DNA from 2 places in the Corynebacterium mustelae genome. Region 2 is predicted to be linked to the other one. Evidence: predicted binding sites of a transcription regulator. Region 2 holds the regulator's gene; the other holds the start of a gene.
What was found. The regulator LexA, encoded in region 2, represses DNA repair genes until DNA is damaged. The targets are predictions, from matches to a motif close to CGAACANNTGTTCG.
Positions count from the first base shown of each region.

Region 1 (6,646 bases), 1.0 Mb from region 2:
CGGCACCGGAAATTTAAACTTTGACGCTCGATCCGCGGCAGCACTGGGCGTGGCCATGGTTATCCAAGCAGCTGAAGAAGCTACCATAACCGAACTCGCTCGGATCGAGGCGGCAGAGCTTGGAGCAAAAATTGCGGCCATTGTCGTCGGCGAACAATCGTTGACCACAGCAACGGAAGCGGCACGCACCACTGAAGCGCAACAGGTTATGAATGCTGATGTTTTCGAACACTGGCTATTAAACCGGGCTAAGCAAAATCAAGCACACATCGTCTTGCCAGAAGGCGACGATGACCGAATCTTAACCGCAGCTGACCAGCTTCTACGGGAACGCATTTGCCAGCTAACCATATTGGGCGACCCGGCAACCGTCTTGGCCCGTGGCGTGGAACTAGGCTTAGATCTATCAAATGCAAATATTGCGGACCCGCTTAACGACGCCCGCGCTGAGGAATTTGCCCAAGAATTCTATGAGCTTCGCAAACACAAAGGGATGACCCTCGAAGAAGCCAAAGAAACCATGAAGGACATCTCCTACTATGCAACCATGATGATCCATAAGGGCCTGGCCGATGGCATGGTATCCGGTGCTGCGCACACTACCGCACACACCATCAAACCCTCCTTCCAGATCATTAAAACCGTCCCCGGCGCCTCAGTCGTATCCTCCATATTCATTATGGTCATGCGCGGAAAACTGTGGGCATTCGGTGACTGCGCAGTCAACCCCAACCCCACCGCAGAACAACTTGCGGAAATTGCGGTCATCTCGGCTCGCACCGCAGCCCAATTCGGTATTGATCCTAAAGTAGCGATCCTCAGCTACTCCACCGGCACCTCCGGCACCGGCCCAGACGTAGACCGTGCGACAGAGGCCGTCCGGATCGCCCAAGAAAAAGACCCCGCTTTGCTTGTCGACGGCCCCCTGCAATTCGACGCAGCCATGGATCCCGGTGTAGCAGCCAAAAAGCTACCCGACTCCAAGGTAGCTGGCCAAGCAAATGTGTTTATCTTCCCGGACCTTGAAGCTGGAAACATCGGATACAAAACCGCGCAACGCACCGGCCATGCCCTCGCCGTTGGTCCCATCCTCCAAGGCCTTAATAAGCCAGTCAATGACCTATCCCGCGGCGCGACCGTCCCCGACATCGTTAACACCGTGGCAATCACCGCGATCCAGGCAACAGGAGGCAAAGCTTAATGTCCCTCGTCCTCGTGCTCAACTCCGGTTCCTCCTCCATCAAATTCCAACTTGTCGACCCCGACCAACACGCAACTGACGAGCCCTTCGCCTCCGGTCTCGTCGAACAAATCGGAGAAACCGAGGGGACCATCACCCTGAAACACGCAGGTGAAAAACACACCATTAAAGCACCAATCCCTGACCACGCAACCGGATTGGACCTTTCTTTCAAACTCATGGGCGAACACGGCTGCGGCCCGCTCGACGTAGACCTTGTCGCCGTCGGACACCGGCTCGTTCACGGCGGAATCCTATTTAGCAAACCGGAAATCATCACCGATGAAATCCTTGAGATGGTACGCGACCTAATCCCACTAGCGCCGCTGCACAATCCAGCAAACATTCAAGGCGTGGAAGTGGCACGGGAACTACTGCCAGACATTCCGCACATTGGAGTATTCGACACCGGGTTTTTCCACGCCATGCCGCCAGCCGCCGCGCTTTATGCCATCAACGCCGAAGTCGCCGCCGAAAACGGAGTGCGCCGCTACGGATTCCACGGCACCAGCCACGAATACGTGTCACACAAAGTGCACGAACTCATGGAATCCGACCACATCAACCAGATCACCCTCCACCTCGGCAACGGTGCCTCCTGCGCAGCCATTAAAGCCGGACAGCCCATCGACACCTCCATGGGCATGACCCCGCTAGCCGGATTGGTCATGGGCACCCGCTCCGGCGACATCGATCCCGGTATCGTGTTCCACCTCCACCGCACCGCAGGCATGAGCATCGATGAGATCGACTCCCTATTAAACAAACAGTCCGGTGTCAAAGGAATCTCCGGAGTCAATGACTTCCGAGAACTACGTGCCAAAATTGATGACGGAGACCAAGACGCTTGGCTTGCCTATAACGTCTACATCCACCAACTGCGCCGCTACATCGGCTCCTACATGATCACACTTGGAAACGTCGACGCCATCACCTTTACCGCAGGTGTCGGCGAAAACGCCACCTTCGTGAGAGCCGATGCATTAGCCGGACTGGAAATGTACGGCATCAAAATAGACGAAGAGCGCAACAACCAACCCAACACCGGGCCGCGGCTCATCTCTACCGACGACTCTCGCATCAAAGTGTGGGTCGTGCCGACCAATGAAGAGCTGGCAATCGCCAGGTATGCGAAAAAACTCGCCAGCTAACCTTATTAAAGAAAACCGGGCTGATACATTATCAGCCCGGTTTTTGCTTAAAGAATCTCAGGTGGGTGCCCCCGAATCGAAAAGTGCCCATTCTTTAATAAGACTCACCGAAACCCCGGAACGGTTCCCGAAACCCCGAAATTCTTATCTGGCATATAAGCAGGCACAACCACGCATAGAAACTTCCTAAACCCATTGCTAAGGCGCACGTGTGTTCAATACCCTTAGATCATGGACATGCCAGAAATCTTTATCGCATACGCGCAGCTAGCGCAGCGAGGGGCGGAACTTCTCCTCGCCATTAAAGAAACAGGCATGGATAAAATTGAACTTTCTACAGCACTGGGGATCTCGCAAGCCACCGCGAGCCGAATGATCGCTACTGCGAAAGTCTACGAATCCGAAGAACTAGCTCAGGCCGACGGAATCTGCTTCGAAATCCTCCGCGATATTGCGATCACCTCACGCAAACTGACAAACCCCGACGTCGACAGGCAAGCACTGCGAGCGCAGCTTTTCGACGACGCCCGCAGCCGCACCGTAGACGAAAACAAACAACACGTCACCGCCGTCGTCGAAAAGCTCAACGGCGGATACACCCGCAACCGCAAATGGCACCTACGCTACTCCGCAACCCCAGATGCTGACGGAATGAGCTACATCATTGCTAAACTCCCCACAGAACAAGCCGAACACTTGCGCAGCTCACTTACCCCCGAAGCCCGAGCCCTCGTCCACTCCCACAACGCTGTCGACGAAGCAGAGGGCCACGCCAAAGCCCTCTACCGCCGGATTGCCACCCCTATTAAAGAAATCGAATACGCCGAAGCCTGGGAAAACCCCGAAAACCCGCGAGACCTACGGCAACGCCCATGCATCATCATCCCCGACTGGGAACTAACGAAAAACATTGATGGCACCGTCGTCGACACCAACGGAGTAGTCGTAAACATCAATGACATAGCAAACCGGCGACTCGAAAAATACGGATTCGCCGTCACAATCTACAAAGACCACACCGGCGTCATGCGACCGCAAAACGTACTCGAAATCAAACGCCTTGCCGACGCCAACGACCGATTCCTCAGCATCCTCAGCCACCTCGTGTGCCAACACCCCGACTGCACCATCAACGCAATCCGCTGCGAAACCCACCACATCCAATCCTTCGCGACAGGCGGGAAAACCAGCCCCGAAAACCTATGCCCACTGTGCCGAAAACACAACCTCAAAAACGACGACGGCCCCACCATTAAAAACGGCAGAGTCATCACCGACCCTGCCACCGGACTAACCTATTACCAAATGCCCGACGGCACTATTAGAAGAAACCGACACCGCGCAAATAAACGAGGACTTGCCGCCTACGCAGCGCGAATGAGTGCTATCGATAAACCACCACCCGAAGCCTAAAACACACCCGCCAACGGCCGCAACCACAATGGTTAGCGGCCTAGCAGTGCTGTATTAAAACCACGTGCGTGGCCGAACCTTATTAGCGGTATCCACCAGTTGATACCGATGCGCAGCCGACGGGGCACTACGCGCCTGCAACCGCAACGCACGCTCCAACCCCTCACGCAACCCCATCTGGGTAAACGGATAATCGAACAAATCATTTTTGCTAGCGGAAGCTTCAAGATTCTCAGAACGCAACCACTGCAATGCCGCATTGAGCACCGCAATTTGAACCTGTAAAAACCTCGGCTCGTTAGTGGGAATTTCCTCTAGTCGGCGAGCAGCTCGCCGAATCCTCTGCTCATTAGGGGATTGGGACGTGAGATACAAAATGCTAGTCAGCTGTGCCATCCTATGATGCATTGAAGCTGCAGGAACCTTATCTAGTGCCTGAACCGCCATATCCACCTGCTGCTCAGCCATCAACTGCCGAGCTAACCCGAAACCCGAACTAACCGTCGTCGGATTTGTCGCCCACACCAGGGCATACATGTAAATTGCCTTATAGCGCAATACTGCAGGATCCTGAGTGAGCTTCGACCAAAGGCCTGCCATCTCATTAACAATCTCGCCCTTTAATGATGCAGCTTCAATAGCAGTCTCTGGCTTTAATAACGGCGTATTGGCAAATCCCTGCGACTGCAAAATGATCTCACTTACTGCCGCGCGCGCAAGTTTCGGGGCAGCTTCTCCAGGAAGGATACTGAATACGTTATTGAAAGCTATTTGAGACTCGGAGTAATCATCAAGCAACAAGCTTGTAATGCCTGCGTACCACTGGTAGCGCCAGTCGGTTCCCATTGAAGGCCCTAATGTATTAAGCCAATTTTGTGCCTCACTGGTAAACCCAAGGTCTAATAGGGAACGAACAATACCTAGCGGGATTTCTTTACTTTGTGAAAACTCCTCCTGTGCTATTGCTTCTCGCATTGTCTCTAATGCTTCGGAAGGTTCGGTGTAACTCGACCCTGCGATCATCGCTGCCCCCGGATCTGCCCGATCAAGCAGCGGTGCGTGCAAAGCAGCTACTACTTCTGGCGGAGTGATGCGGATACTGCGTTCGATGCCGTCGATTAGTTGGTCAGTTTTGAAAACTATATGTTTGGTTCCGAATGTTGATCGTTGTGGGGAGAACAATGAATGCTGCGCGGGGAATTGTTTTTCGTCGTGGATAGCGAGGTATTCACGCAGCACACCGTACAACTGGGTTTCAAGTTCTCTAATGGTGGAGAAGCGTTTTTCCGGATCTGGTTCCGTTGCCCGCTTTAATAGGCGGTAAAACGACAAGTATTGGGCAAACAATGGCTCGTCGTCTGGGCCGGGAAGTTCTGGAACATATACGCCGTTTTCGGTGGGGAGTTTGATGGTAAGCGCTGCAAGTGTGCGCCCGATCGTGTAAATGTCGCTTGCGACGGTTGGTCCGTGAGTTGCTACTTCGGGGGCTTGGTATCCTTTTGTTCCGAAGATAAAGCCGAAAGCGCCGATTCCAGTTACTGCGCCTAGGTCGATGAGTTTTACTTGGTCTTCGGTTGCGATGATGTTTTCGGGTTTTAGGTCGTTGTAGACGACGCCGCGGGCGTGGAGGTATTCAAGCGCTGGGAGGGTTTCGAGGATGTAGCCGATGGCGATGTCGATGGGGAATACTCCATCAGGTTGTTCTTTTTGTCGGGTGCCTAGCGACGGGCCGGGTGCGTATTCCATGACGATGAATCCGCCATCGACGCGGGCGTCGTCGATGAAGTTGTAGGATTTAACGATCACCGGGTGGGTGATGTCGGCGAGGAATTCTCGTTCAGCGACAGCTGCTTGGTAATCGCGGGGGTTGTCTTTGCTAATAAGCCCCTTTAATACGACGACTCTGCCCGATACATTGCGGTCTTGTGCCAGGTAGATCCAGCCCATGCCGCCGTGTGCAATGACCCCGAGCACTTCGTACTGTCCGGCGACAACGTCCCCCTTATTAAGGACTGGCTTTTCGACGCCCGCACCGACTACCTTTTCATCTTCCGGATCAATGAGCCCAAATTCTTTAATAGGGACGAAGGGCAATCGCACCATCCCATTGGCTACTGCCCGGTCACCACGTGCGGCTCCTCTGCGTTCTCTGAAGGTTGTGAGGGCTTGTTTGCGTGATCGGGTGGAGGGGTCTTCTGGCGGCGGCGGTTTTAATAAGGATTGGTAGTCTTCGTCTTCCCATTCGTCTTCGAAGGGGTTGTAGGGGATGGCCGCTGTGGTTGGGCTGGTTGGGGTGTCGTCTTCGAAGGGGTTGTAAGGGACGGCTTCAGTGTGGGGTTGATTGTCCATGTTATTTTGGTTCTGTTCGGTACTTGGTGGCTGGTGGGGTTTGGTTGGGGAGGTAGTTGCCGAACCAGTGGTTGTAGGTTTTTTGCCAGGTTCCGTCGGTGTAGGTGCGTTCGAGGGTGGCGTTTACTTGTCGTATGAGGCCGTCGGTGTGGTGCCGGTGGCCGGGTTTCGCGATGGCTATTCCGTAGTTGTCTGTATTAAGGGATTTGCCGATGATTGTGGTGAATGGGTCTTGGGCGGCGATTCCGGAGAGTATGGTGTCGTCGGTGATGACTGCGTTTGCTTGGTTTTGTTGGAGTGCGATGAGGCAGTCTGCGCTGTTGCGCACGACGAGTAAATCTGAGGTTGGTGCTTGTCGACGCGCTATGTCCGCGCCTGTTGACTTGTTTGTAACACAAATGGTGCGTCCATGAAGATCGCCGATTTCTTTAATAAGGGAGGATTTGTCTGTGAGTATTCGCGTATTTCCTGCCAGGTATGGGGTTGAGAAGGA
Region 1 is NZ_CP011542.1:2,985,144-2,991,789, reverse strand. Features, by position in the region: gene pta (phosphate acetyltransferase) at 1-1,201, shown strand, start outside; gene CMUST_RS13360 (acetate kinase) at 1,201-2,391, shown strand; gene CMUST_RS13350 (HNH endonuclease signature motif containing protein) at 2,623-3,804, shown strand; gene CMUST_RS13345 (serine/threonine protein kinase) at 3,859-6,153, opposite strand; gene CMUST_RS13340 (glutamate ABC transporter substrate-binding protein) at 6,155-6,646, opposite strand, start outside.
Region 1: the regulator LexA is predicted to act here: its motif matches at 2,596-2,609, upstream of CMUST_RS13350 (HNH endonuclease signature motif containing protein).

Region 2 (12,816 bases):
TTTAGATTTCCGGATAGGGGGCTTTTGTCGCCTGACGGTACACATGTGTTGTGGCATTCAGCGATGCCGGACCAAACACTATGATGCCAATAAAAAGTGTGAAGATTGTACCAAATATAGCAATCAAGCCCATGAGGATCATGCAGCCGAGTATTGGGAAGAAGTTATTGAGTACTGCTTTGACACTTTGCGTGATCGCCTCAGTTGCGGTAGCACGCGATTCAACAGCAAAGTAGGTCGCGAATATGAGGAAGAAACTTAGTAACCATACGACCAACCCGAGAAACAGGGAGATGACAAACTTTCCTGAATCGAACTGCAGGTTGCCGTATGCATCCACAAAGGTCATATCAGAGGCTAAAAACTGCTGAATAACAAGCGGTATGCCCGTTATAACCGCTACCAAGATCGATGCAAAAAATGCTTGGGAATAGTTCATTCGTGACTTAATGGCATCCCAAGTCACTGCACTACCATCAAGTTGCAGCAATGCTGCAGTTTGAATCACGGGCATCAAGAGAATCAAAGGTATATAGCTCAAAAAGTTAATGATGATTCCCACCAAGGATGGCTCTGAGTACGTGCTAAGATTTTCCGGATCCAGGCCAGTATCTTGGAACGCGAACAAAGCCTGTCCGACGCCTAAAAGCATCCCAAGGGTAATCGCTACGACAAAGTACACCAGTGCTCCGACGATCCATAAAACAGGGTTCTGGAAAACTGCCTTAAAGCCATAGGTGATTGCCGACATGATGGCAATGCCTTTTTCCCGGGTAACCATATTGACGTTGAATAGCGGGTTGAACCCAACCACGCCGGTTCCCACAGTGGTGGGTTGCCCGTAAGCATTGTGTTGATTGTAGCCACCAGCTGGGTAGCCTGATGAACCATAAGGACTTTGACCATAGCCGCCCTGTGGCTGTGGTTGTTGGTAAGCAGGTTGACCGTAGTTACCCTGCGGATAGCCACCTTGAATAGGAGTTTGACCTGGTTGCATAGCAGCAGGGTTTTGTTGGTTTGCCTGCCCATAGCTTTCTTGACCGTAACCGCTTTGGGGATAACCGCTTTGTCCGTATGCTCCTTGCGGCTGTCCTGGTTGGCCTTGCCCTCCCTGCGGATAACCACCTTGAGCTGGGTACTGGCCATAGCTGTCTTGGGGATAGCTAGTCATGTTTGGGCCGGTTGGGGTCCCCGTGCCGTAAGGTGTATTGTTATCCGGGCTGGCTGGTTGTTGTGGATTATTCCCACTGGGATAATTGCCACTGTTCCCTTCGTATGGCTGATTCTGGGGTGGTTCAGCCGGGCTATTGTTTTGCGGCTGATCCTGTGGATCAGGCCAACCATTGTTGTTTTGGTTGTTAGTCAAAACAAAAATCCTTTCGTGACTTTTTGTACCAAGACGAACCCGAAATGGAAATCGACACCGAGCATTCGATACGAAACCTTTGTCGGCAATAAGTCTGCGGAGCTAGTAGCCACGTTGTACCCATGGTCATTTGATCAGCGAGAACCATGAAGACAACGCCGCACATGTGAATATTCTAGAGAATCTTCTAGAAAAATTCGCCGATCTACAGATTCTGATTTTTGTGAATCTCATTTGTTAAGTGCCCGATCAGTTGTAGACCTAAAACTCTTGAATCCTAAATATGGCAACTTAACTGCTAAAATCGCTCAACAGCTATGACTATGAAACACAATAACCATCCAAGAAAAGTAACATCAAGCAGCCGTCGTCCTGCTACAGGCGATCACCCCCATCCGCAACCAGATACTGCTGAGGCTATATCGTTACGAACCCCGTTGATCGCGAAGCTAACACAGGTGACGATCGCGGATGAACATGTGTTTCGGCGTCGATTAGCAAAAGCTCGCACATCCAAAGCATTCGCAGCCATTGCTGCAGATATTGAACGCGCAACAGCTGTCGTCGAAAAGCGAGACGCCTTAATCTCTGATATCTCTTACCCAGATTCGCTTCCGGTGTCTGCACGGCGAGACGATATCGCGGAGGCAATAGCCTCGCATCAAGTAGTCATCATCGCTGGCGAAACCGGTTCCGGCAAAACCACCCAGATTCCGAAGATTTGTCTCGACATCGGTCGTGGTCGCCGGGGACTGATCGGGCATACGCAACCACGCCGGTTAGCGGCTCGAACAGTGGCAGAACGAATTGCCAGTGAATTGAAACAAGACATAGGCGAGTCGGTTGGATATGCAATTCGGTTTGATGACAACGTGAAACCGCACACCGCAGTAAAACTAATGACCGACGGTATTTTACTCGCAGAAATGCAACGTGATAGATACCTAAACGCATATGACACCATCATCATTGATGAGGCGCATGAGCGAAGTCTCAACATCGATTTCTTACTTGGCTATCTCAAGCAACTTTTATCCAAGCGACCTGACCTTAAGGTGATTATCACCTCCGCGACGATTGACCCCGAGCGATTCGCACGTCACTTCGCCGACGCTTCTGGAAATCCCGCACCGATCATCGAAGTGTCGGGGCGAACGTATCCAGTGGAGATTCTCTATCGCCCGCTGAAGATACAACACGGCGAAAAACTGATTGACATAGACCCTATTGACGGACTCATTTCCGCTATTGAAGAGCTCATGGGGTACGGTGACGGCGATATTTTGTGCTTCTTCCCCGGCGAGTCCGACATACGAGATGCACGCGAGGTTTTGGAAAGTAAAAACTGGCGAGGAGTTGAAGTTGTTCCCCTCTACGGTCGGTTATCTAACCAAGAGCAGCATAAAGTTTTTCAGCCACATGGTAGTCGCCGTATCGTTCTGGCTACGAATATCGCAGAAACCTCACTTACGGTTCCAGGAATTCATTTTGTTGTAGATCTTGGTACTGCGCGGATTTCGCGTTATTCAACTCGCACGAAAGTCCAGCGACTACCTATCGAGCCTATTTCCCAAGCCAGTGCGAACCAACGTTCAGGACGTTGTGGCCGCGTAGCGGACGGAATCGCTATCCGGTTATATTCCGAAGAAGACTTCGAATCACGCCCAGAATTTACCGATCCAGAAATTCTTCGCACCAACTTAGCAAGCGTCATCTTGCAAATGGCTGCCTTGAGGTTAGGCAGCATCGAGGATTTTCCCTTTGTCCAAGCGCCAGATACTCGCGCCATTCGCGATGGGCTGTTATTACTCAACGAACTAGGAGCACTGCATACATCACAATCCCCGTCTGGTATGCCAAAGCTAACCAAGATTGGTAAAAGTATTGCGCGTATTCCCGTGGATCCCCGAATGGCTCGAATGTTGGTGGAAGCGCATAGAAAAGGTTGTTTGTCTGAAGTAATAATCATCGTGGCGGCATTAACAATTCAGGACGTACGGGAACGCCCTTTAGAACACCAAGCGCAAGCCGACCAACTGCATGCCCGGTTTAAAGATAAAAATTCAGACTTCGTTTCGTTACTCTTATTGTGGCAATACATCACTCAACTCCGCGCCGATACCAGTGGTAATGCTTTTCGACGACGGATGCAGACGGAATTTCTGCATTACATGCGAATACGAGAGTGGTTTGACTTGGTTCGCCAATTGCACAATGTGATCGACCAACTAGGGTGGGAACGGCTAGGTGCCAGTGCTGCCGACAATGTCATTTCATCTCCCCTGGCCGATTTATCCGGAGTATCTGATGCGGTACATCAGTCATTATTGGCGGGGTTGCTCTCCCATATTGGCATCCGCAATGAACAAACGCGAGAGTACCTTGGCTGCCGGAACACCAACTTTAAAATTTTCCCTGGGTCCGCTTTGTCTAAGGCTAAACCCGAATACGTTATGGCGGCGGAACTGGTTGAAACTTCCCAGTTGTGGGCACGAGGAGTCGCCCAGATACAACCACAATGGATAGAAAACCTGGCGAAGGACCTGCTCAAACACCAGTATTCCGCCCCGTACTGGTCGACCAAGCAGGCTACAGCAATGGTCGAACAAACATCTACTCTCTACGGGGTTCCTATAATCACCGGTCGCAAAGTCCCGCTCCATCGGATAAATATCGATCTAGGACGAGAGATGTTTATCAGACATGCACTGGTTGAGGGGCAATGGAATACCCAGCATGACTTCTACAAACACAACGATCAAATGCTCCAAACCGCACGAGAGTTGGAAGATCGTGCCCGCCGAAGAGACATTGTTGTTGACGAAGATACACTATTCGCTTTTTACGACGCTAGGATCCCAACCGACGTCACTTCTGGGCCCAGTTTTGATAAGTGGTGGAAAGCAACCTATCGGAAACAGCCGCGACTTCTTGACTTCGATCCAGATGCTCTTGTCACCGAGGAAGCGGATTGCATCACAGAATCCGCATTTCCTGATACATGGGCGTATGGATCGCTAACCTTCGACCTGAGCTACCAATTTATGCCAGGGACTTTAGGTGATGGCGTGACAGTCCACATTCCAGTTCCCCTGCTAGCCGGGACGAAACCGGAAGGGTTCGAATGGTTAGTTCCCGGAATGCGGGAGGAGCTTATAACCGAACTCATCAAGACCCTGCCCAAGCCGTTACGCCGCACTGTTGTTCCTGCACCAGATTTTGCCCGGTTAGCACTTCCACATTTAGATCCTCAAAAGCCAGGTGGATTGACGCAACAACTTGCAAATGCACTACATACAATAGGTGGTTCTGGCATAGCTGCGGGAGATTTCAAAATACATAAATTACCACCACACCTAAAGATAACTTTTGCCGCCGTAGATAAACGTGGAAAGATTATCGACTCTGATAAAAACCTGGCAGAACTCAAAACTCGTAGAGCAGGTCAAATTAAATCCTCAGTTTCTCGGGTCAGTAAAGACATCGAACAAAAAGCCACTGCGGAATGGACCGATCAGACCCTAGGCGTTATCGCGGAAGAAGTTGTAACCACGGTTGATGGTCAAAACGTTACAGCTTATCCAGCACTGGTTGCCACGGGTGATGGCGTAGCTCTAAAGGTATTGGGCACCAAGGCGGAGGCTGATGCTGCCATGTTGACCACAACACTTACCCTTTTATTACGAAAAATACAGGTAACCCCGCAGAAAATGCTCAACGGTCTGCCGCTTCAACAGCGGGTCGCTGTCGAAAACTATCCGCATGGCGGAGCTACCGGCTTAGTTGAAGACGCGCGCGTAGCTGCCATTCGAGACGAACTACTTGCCTTGGGCGGCCCGGTTCGAACACCAGCAGCTTTCAAGAATCTGTTGCAGCAAATCTCACCACGAATACCGACGATCGTACGGCAAACTATTGTGACATTGGCACCAGCGTTGGCCCAATATTTGGCTATCCGTCACGAATTGGACAAATGGGAAGGGCCGGGGATCGATGATATTTCACACCAACTTGAATTCCTTCTTCCTCCCAACGCCTTGGCAATCCACGGTATGTCGCGATTAAAGCATTTAACAAGATATTTACAGGCCGTAACCACCCGCCTTGACGATATGTCTGTAAATCCGGATCGGGACGCTGACCGACAAGAAACTATCAACAGGTTAGAAGATCAGCTAAAAAATAGACTTGCACAACTACCAAGGGGAAGAGAAAAAACAACCGAGGTCAAAGAAGTTTGCTGGCTACTACAAGAACTTCGAGTTAGCTTATTTGCGCAGCGATTAGGGACGACGGAAAAGGTTTCAGAATCGAAAATTGCTAAAAAGATCGCCAATCTACGGTAACCAAGGTCTAATTAGCATTTCGATCCCGTCGATTCATCAAACGGATTTCCGATTCAAAATCTTCAGCTGATTCGAATGACTTATACACTGAAGCGAACCTCAAATATGCAACTTCATCCAACTCACGCAATGGCTCCAGTATTGCAAGACCAATGTCATTAGCGTGTATCTGGGAACTGCCATGGCTACGCACAGTTTCTTCGACCTCCTGAGCCAATCGTTTCAATGCATCATCGCCAACGTCCCTACCCTGGCATGCCCTGCGTACACCAACGATAACTTTTTCCCGGCTGAATGGTTCTGTCAGCCCATTTCGCTTAACAACCAGTAACTGAGCCTTTTCTATCGTGGTAAATCTGCCAGAACAGGAGGCGCATTCACGCCGCCGCCGGATGGCGGTGCCACTATCAATTACCCGAGAATCGATGACTTTAGATTGTTCATGGTGACAGAATGGACAATGCATCATTGCTCCTTAACCAGAATCCTGGTACGCGCACGTTCTAAACAATAACATCGTACTTGTTAGTTGATGATTGCTCACAAATGCGCCCTGGTGAATACCACTGCAAAGCACTGTCACTACTGCGAACCCGCACCACCATTCGAATAAGCAACCGCAGGATAGTCGCTTTCCACCGCAGTATCATCGATGCCGACCTGTCCAGTAAGGTAAAAACCGATACCAATAATCGAACCAAACAACAAACCAAATATGTAGTTTTTCAATCCACCAACCTGTGGTTCATAAGAGTCTGTCGAACTAGAAACCGTTTTCCAATTCGAACAAGAATCCGCATCAATGTGATCGGAATTAAGCTTGTCCACCGGGATGGATGCGGGTGTGGCGCAACGCCCATATGCACTTAACGTTCGAACCTGGTGAATACCACTAACTCCAAGGGGAAGACGATCACCATCCCAGGTATCTGCCGGAGGCACCACTAGTTCAGCCCCACGAGACCGTTGCAGGGGCACGATCTTGTTATGAGGCAGCAATGAACCGTTTTTTTGATAAACATTTCCCGAAGTAATGGTCATTTTCTTCTCCTTAGTATTTTTGGTTTAAACAATTGAAAGCAGGATATCGTTTCAGACCAACACAGACCGGCCATTCACCGCTTATTTGTTCGAAAATCTAATCTGATTCGAATTATGCGCTTCGAACAAATGGTTGTCAAGATTTTTCGAAATATTTTCAAACAAGTGTGTTTAAAAAAGCGGTGTTCGACTAGGCTATAAGGCAAAAGAGCTGCACTATCGAACAACACGAAGAAGAATTTAAGCGACATTTTTTGTAAAAAACGTGCAGTTTGTTCGAACAAAGACTAGAATCATTAATCGACAGACCAACCTAGGAGAATTCATGCCCCGGAAAAAAACAACCGCAACACCCACCGGAAAATCCGATCTTGACTCACTAACGGAACGCCAACGGCGCATACTTCAAGTAATTCGCGATGCCGTAATCCTTCGCGGTTATCCACCGAGCATCAGGGAGATCGGCGATGCCGCAGGACTCCAATCCACGTCTTCAGTGGCCTACCAACTAAAAGAGCTTGAACGCAAGGGCTTTTTACGCCGCGATCCCAATAAGCCTCGCGCTGTCGATGTTCGCACTCTCCCCGGTGATGATTTACCCAAAGCTGGCCCCAAAACCAAGACTGGAAAAAATACTCTAACACCCCCCTCCGAGGAAGCATCATCCCCCCAGTTCATCCCAGTGGTTGGCAGCATAGCCGCCGGGAACCCGATACTGGCAGAGGAAAACGTATCTGCCTACTTCCCTCTTCCCGAAGAAATAGTTGGCAATGGCGATCTATTCATGCTCCAGGTTGTGGGCGAATCCATGCGAGATGCCGGAATCCTCAATGGTGACTGGGTGGTAATTCGCTCCCAGAAAGTTGCAGAGCAAGGCGAGTTTGTTGCTGCCATGATTGACGAGGAGGCGACCGTCAAAGAATTCTTTAAAGATGAAAGCGGAACATGGCTTCTCCCCCACAATGAAGCATTCACCCCAATCCCTGTCACCGCTGAAACGGAAATCCTCGGAAAAGTCGTTTCTGTTATGCGTAAGCTTTGAGTAACATCCTGCTAGAAACAAGCTGTGGAATAAATCTTTCATTGCCCGCTTTAGCACTATAGAAACCCATCACAACCTCACAATATACACCCCCATAAAGGGGGTGTATTGGAGATCACAAAACCACTTTCAATCCAACAATCGTGTTGGATTTTCCTGCATTTAGCTTTAAAAAATCTGGTAGGGTCCTTCTTTTATGTCCGAAAATGCATGAATTCACTTTTGAATTCTGCGGTTGCGTGGGCTTAAGGCATGCAAGAATAAACAAAGTAAGCACATCAGACCAATAAGCAATCGGACAAAACCAAGCCATAGTTGATGTTGAGATTGTTTTTGATATTGCACATTAAAGGAGCGTCGAAAGAATGTACTCGGAGGAACGTCGCCGCCAGATAGCCTCTCTCACTGCGGTAGAAGGTCGCGTCAATGTAACCGAATTGGCCGCACGATTCGACGTTACCGCGGAAACGATTCGACGTGACTTAGCTGTGCTTGATCGCGAAGGAGTAGTGCACCGGGTTCATGGCGGTGCGGTTGCCAATCAAACGTTTCAAACTACCGAGTACAGTTTGGACGCGCGTGCCCGCTCTGCTTCAAGCGCGAAGAACGCCATCGCGCAAGCCGCCTTACAATTTCTACCAGAATCCCAAGGCGGAATGTTCCTTGACGCAGGCACCACTACCGCCGCACTAGCTGAAATGATTGCCATGCAGCCATCAGCAAAGCATTGGTCAATCGTTACCAATAGCCTTTCGATTGCACTTACACTGGCTAACTCCGGATTAGATGAAATCCAATTACTTGGCGGATCGGTTCGTGGCATCACGCAAGCAGTTGTCGGCGATACCGCACTTCGTACCCTTGCTCTAATGCGGGCAGAAGTCGCATTCATAGGCACCAATGCCTTGACCCTTGATCATGGTCTTTCAACTGCGGATTCTCAAGAAGCGGCAATAAAATCTGCGATGATTACCAATGCACACAAGGTTGTTGTTCTTTGTGACTCTACAAAAATGGGGACAGATTATCTAGTTAGTTTTGGCACAGTGGCTGATATTGACGTCCTTATAACCGACGCCAATGCACCTGAGTCTTTTGTCAAAGCACTACGCGAACGCGACGTACAAGTAATCATTGCAAATTAATTTAGACACCTGCCTACGAATGGTGCCCGCTCGATCAATTCCAATCGAGCGGGCACTAAAACAATTATGAGGGTTACTCCCCTAGCAAAATCTCTCGCACCAACGCACGTGCATTTGTTGCTCCTTCAGCATTAAGCGCTGCCTGAGCTGCTCGTTTGCAGGTTTCAAAATCAACTGCTGCCAGTTGCGCACCTACGCCAGCGATCGCAGTCGATGCCGCAGAGAGAGAATTGACGCCCAAGCCTGTAAGGACGCAGGCCAATAGTGGGTCTGCTGCGGCTTCGCCGCATACACCTACTGCAGTATTAAAACGTTGACCTTCTTTGCATGTATGCTCAATCAAACGCAGGACAGCAGGTTGCCACGGATCGGTTAGGTATGCCAGTTGAGGCGAAAGTCTGTCGGCGGCCATCGTATATTGGGTAAGGTCGTTTGTTCCAATAGACACGAAATCCAAGTGCGGCATAATCTTGTCCGCCATCAACGACGCTGCCGGAACTTCGATCATTGCACCCGCAGTCAATCCGCGTTCCGCACACAATCCAGCGAACCACTTTGCTTCACGCGCTGTCGCAACCATAGGTGCCATTACCCATGTTGGTGATGTTTCTTCGGTGCGCCCAAGTTCTTCAGAAGCCTTAGCGATTGCGTCTAGCTGCCTGGTCATAAGTTCTTCATTTGCGCGGGCAACACGTAAACCACGCACGCCCAGAGCTGGATTCACTTCATCGGCCATGGTAGCGAATGCCACTGGCTTGTCAGATCCTGCATCTAACGATCGGACAACCACCTTCGAGTCCGGGAATTGTTCAAGTACCTTTTTGTAGACTTCCGCTTGTTCGTCAACCGAAGGTTCGGTTGTCGCGCTTAGGAAACACAGTTCGGTACGGAAAAGGCCAATGCCTTCGGCTTGTGTCTGTGTGGCCGCGATGCGGGCTGCATCGCCATCTTGCACATTAGCTAACAGTTGAACCCGATGACCGTCTTTCGTCATTGCAGGTCCCCGCCACTGAGCGATTCGTTCGGCTAGGAGTTTAGATTCTTGTTCCGCTTCCTTCGCCGTTTCTGGATCTGCTCCAACCGTGATCGTGCCCAACGAGCCGTCAACCAACACCATGTCGCCTTGGTTGATGTCTTTCACTTTTTCGCCGGCTGCAACGACGCACGGAACGTTAAGTTGACGCGCGATAATCGCAGTGTGTGATGTCGGACCACCAAGCTCGGTTACCAACCCCACAAAGTAGTCAGTATTCAGCGCTGCCGTATCAGCGGGAGAAAGATCATCAGCAAATAAAACAACCCGTTCATTGACATCGGGTAGTCCAGGTTCAGGTTCACCACGTAACTCCGCTACCACGCGGTCTCGAATATCGCGCAAATCCGTGGTGCGTTCCGCCATCACCCCACCAACGGCTTCAAACTTAGTAATAAACTTTGTCGTTGCCGCAACAACCGCATACGGTGCTGGGTGTCCACCTTGGATTCCCTTAATTACGGCTTTACGCCAACCACGATCGTTAACCATGCTCGCAGTAGCTTTGAGAACCTCGGCGGCAGCTCCCTCTGCATGCTCCGAACGACTGGTTAGCCGTTGGGCTACGGTATCGGCGGCCTGGATGAATCGCTCTTGTTCGGCTTCACGCTGCCCTTCGCTAATTACATCACCTGCTTGCGGAAGTTCCGGCCGGGGGCTAATCCATACTGCCTTAGCGTAACGAACGCCGGGAACCACAGCAGTGCCTTTAAAAACAGTGCCATTATTCACACTATTCACTGTCAGTCACCTGTCTTCACATTGGAGTGGGTATTAAGAATAGGACACCATAAAATTCACAGCACCGCAACCAAAAAACACAGAAAATCAAAACAATTATTTCCGCAATCCATTGACAATCAAAAATAAATGGGCATAAAATTACTATAAAATCCAACATTTTCCACAAGACAGCGCGTCGAAAAGTGGCGTTTTGCCTGGAATCTCCCCAACATTCGAGAAAGACAACATTAGATATGTTATTTCCCACAACACACCCCCGTTGATGCATAGACAATAACTAATGCATACAAAAACGCTAACATTCGTCGTACGTTTCGGAGTTTAAGGAGGTGACCCCGGAACAACCATGTCCACCGTTACCGAAGTTTCCAATCGTCAATCCCTCATTGCCGCTATCACTAATCAGCATGGACGTTGCACTGTTTCCGATCTTGCCAATCGGTTCAATGTCACCGCAGAAACAATTAGGCGGGATCTCAAACTTCTAGAAACAAACGGAATGCTGCGTAGGGTTCATGGCGGTGCGGTTTCCGGATCGTCCACCAAACCCAGCGAACTACGTGCTGTTGATGAGTACGATGACCTGCCAATCCAACAATCCCAGCGACGCAAAAACTCCATTGCACAGATCGGCGTTACTTTCATTCCTGGGCCAAATGCAGCAATGTTTATTGATGCTGGTTCAACAACCGAGGCTTTCGCCCAAACACTCGCTCGTACATATGTTGGCCAGCAATGGAATATCGTGACCAATTCTCCAAATATTGCTCATACTTTAGCGTCGGCTGGAGTCTCTTCTGTCACCATCCTGGGCGGCATCGTAAAACCACGAACCCAAGCGATCGTAGGGCCACAAGCCGTGAATGAACTTCAGCGACTACGTGCTGATATTGCTTTTATGGGCACAAATGGACTTAGCATCGCGCATGGATTAAGCACCTCGGATCCACGCGAAGCAACAATTAAATCACTCATGATTAAACAAGCTAAATACTCTGTTGTTTTGTGCGATTCCACGAAGATCAACCGTGAGTCCGCAGTTTCTTTTGCTGGGCTTTCTGAAATAGATACCGTTGTTTCGGATCGACAAGCACCTGAAGATTTTTCCCAAAAACTCTGCCCATTTAACACAAGAATGGTGATTCCATGATTATCACGGCCACCCCCAATCCAAGCGTCGACTCGACATTTCAGCTCACAGAAAAGCTCGTCCCAGGCACAGTAATGCGGTTGAGCGCCGCAGTGTCTGTAGCTGGTGGCAAGGGCGTCAATGTGGCGCATGCCGTGTATAAAGCCAATAAAGCAACCGTGGCCATTTTTCCGGCATCCGATGATGATCCGTTTCTCGGGCTTGTCCACGAAATAGGGTTGCCGTTTTCGACAACCCCCACTGATTTCCCAGTCAGAGTAAATACAACGTTGGCGGACCCAGATGGCGAAACCACGAAACTCAATGGTATTGGTGCGCAATTGAGTGATTCCGATGTCCAGGCATTAGAGGCAGAAATCCTAGCTCAAGCAAAAGACGCTGATTGGGTGGTACTTGCTGGTTCATTGCCGCCGGGAGTAGCAACTGACTGGTACACACGCATGATTCGTTTGCTCAGAAATAGTTCTTCCCCAGCACCAAAAATTGCGGTTGACACTTCTAACGAACCCCTTTTAAAAGTAGCTGCGACACTACCGAAGGATGCTCCTACCTTACTTACTCCCAACAGCATTGAACTTGGCCAGATAATAGGCGTAGCGGGGGAAGATCTAGAAAAAGCGGCTATGAACGGAGATTATCTCCCAGTAGTTTCAGCAGCGAATCAACTGGTAGCCAAAGGTGTCGAAATGGCATTGATAACGCTAGGAGCCGCAGGGGCCGTCCTTGCCACCTCCGAAACTGCCTGGGTAGCAAACACACCACCCACCCAAGTCGTTTCAACGGTTGGTGCGGGTGATTGTACTTTGGCAGGTTTCGTTATGGGTCAAGCTGCGGGACTCGCCCTCGCAGATGCCCTAGCGTTGGGAGTTGCATACGGACAAGCGGCGGTTATGCTGCCAGGAACAACGATTCCCACCCCAGATCAAGTAGATACAAGTATGGTTTCTGT
Region 2 is NZ_CP011542.1:1,935,792-1,948,607, forward strand. Features, by position in the region: gene CMUST_RS08835 (hypothetical protein) at 2-1,366, opposite strand; gene CMUST_RS17130 (hypothetical protein) at 1,382-1,516, shown strand; gene hrpA (ATP-dependent RNA helicase HrpA) at 1,684-5,712, shown strand; gene nrdR (transcriptional regulator NrdR) at 5,720-6,178, opposite strand; gene CMUST_RS08850 (hypothetical protein) at 6,295-6,753, opposite strand; gene lexA (transcriptional repressor LexA) at 7,079-7,795, shown strand; gene CMUST_RS08860 (DeoR/GlpR family DNA-binding transcription regulator) at 8,161-8,940, shown strand; gene ptsP (phosphoenolpyruvate--protein phosphotransferase) at 9,014-10,714, opposite strand; gene CMUST_RS08870 (DeoR/GlpR family DNA-binding transcription regulator) at 11,064-11,867, shown strand; gene CMUST_RS08875 (1-phosphofructokinase family hexose kinase) at 11,864-12,816, shown strand, end outside.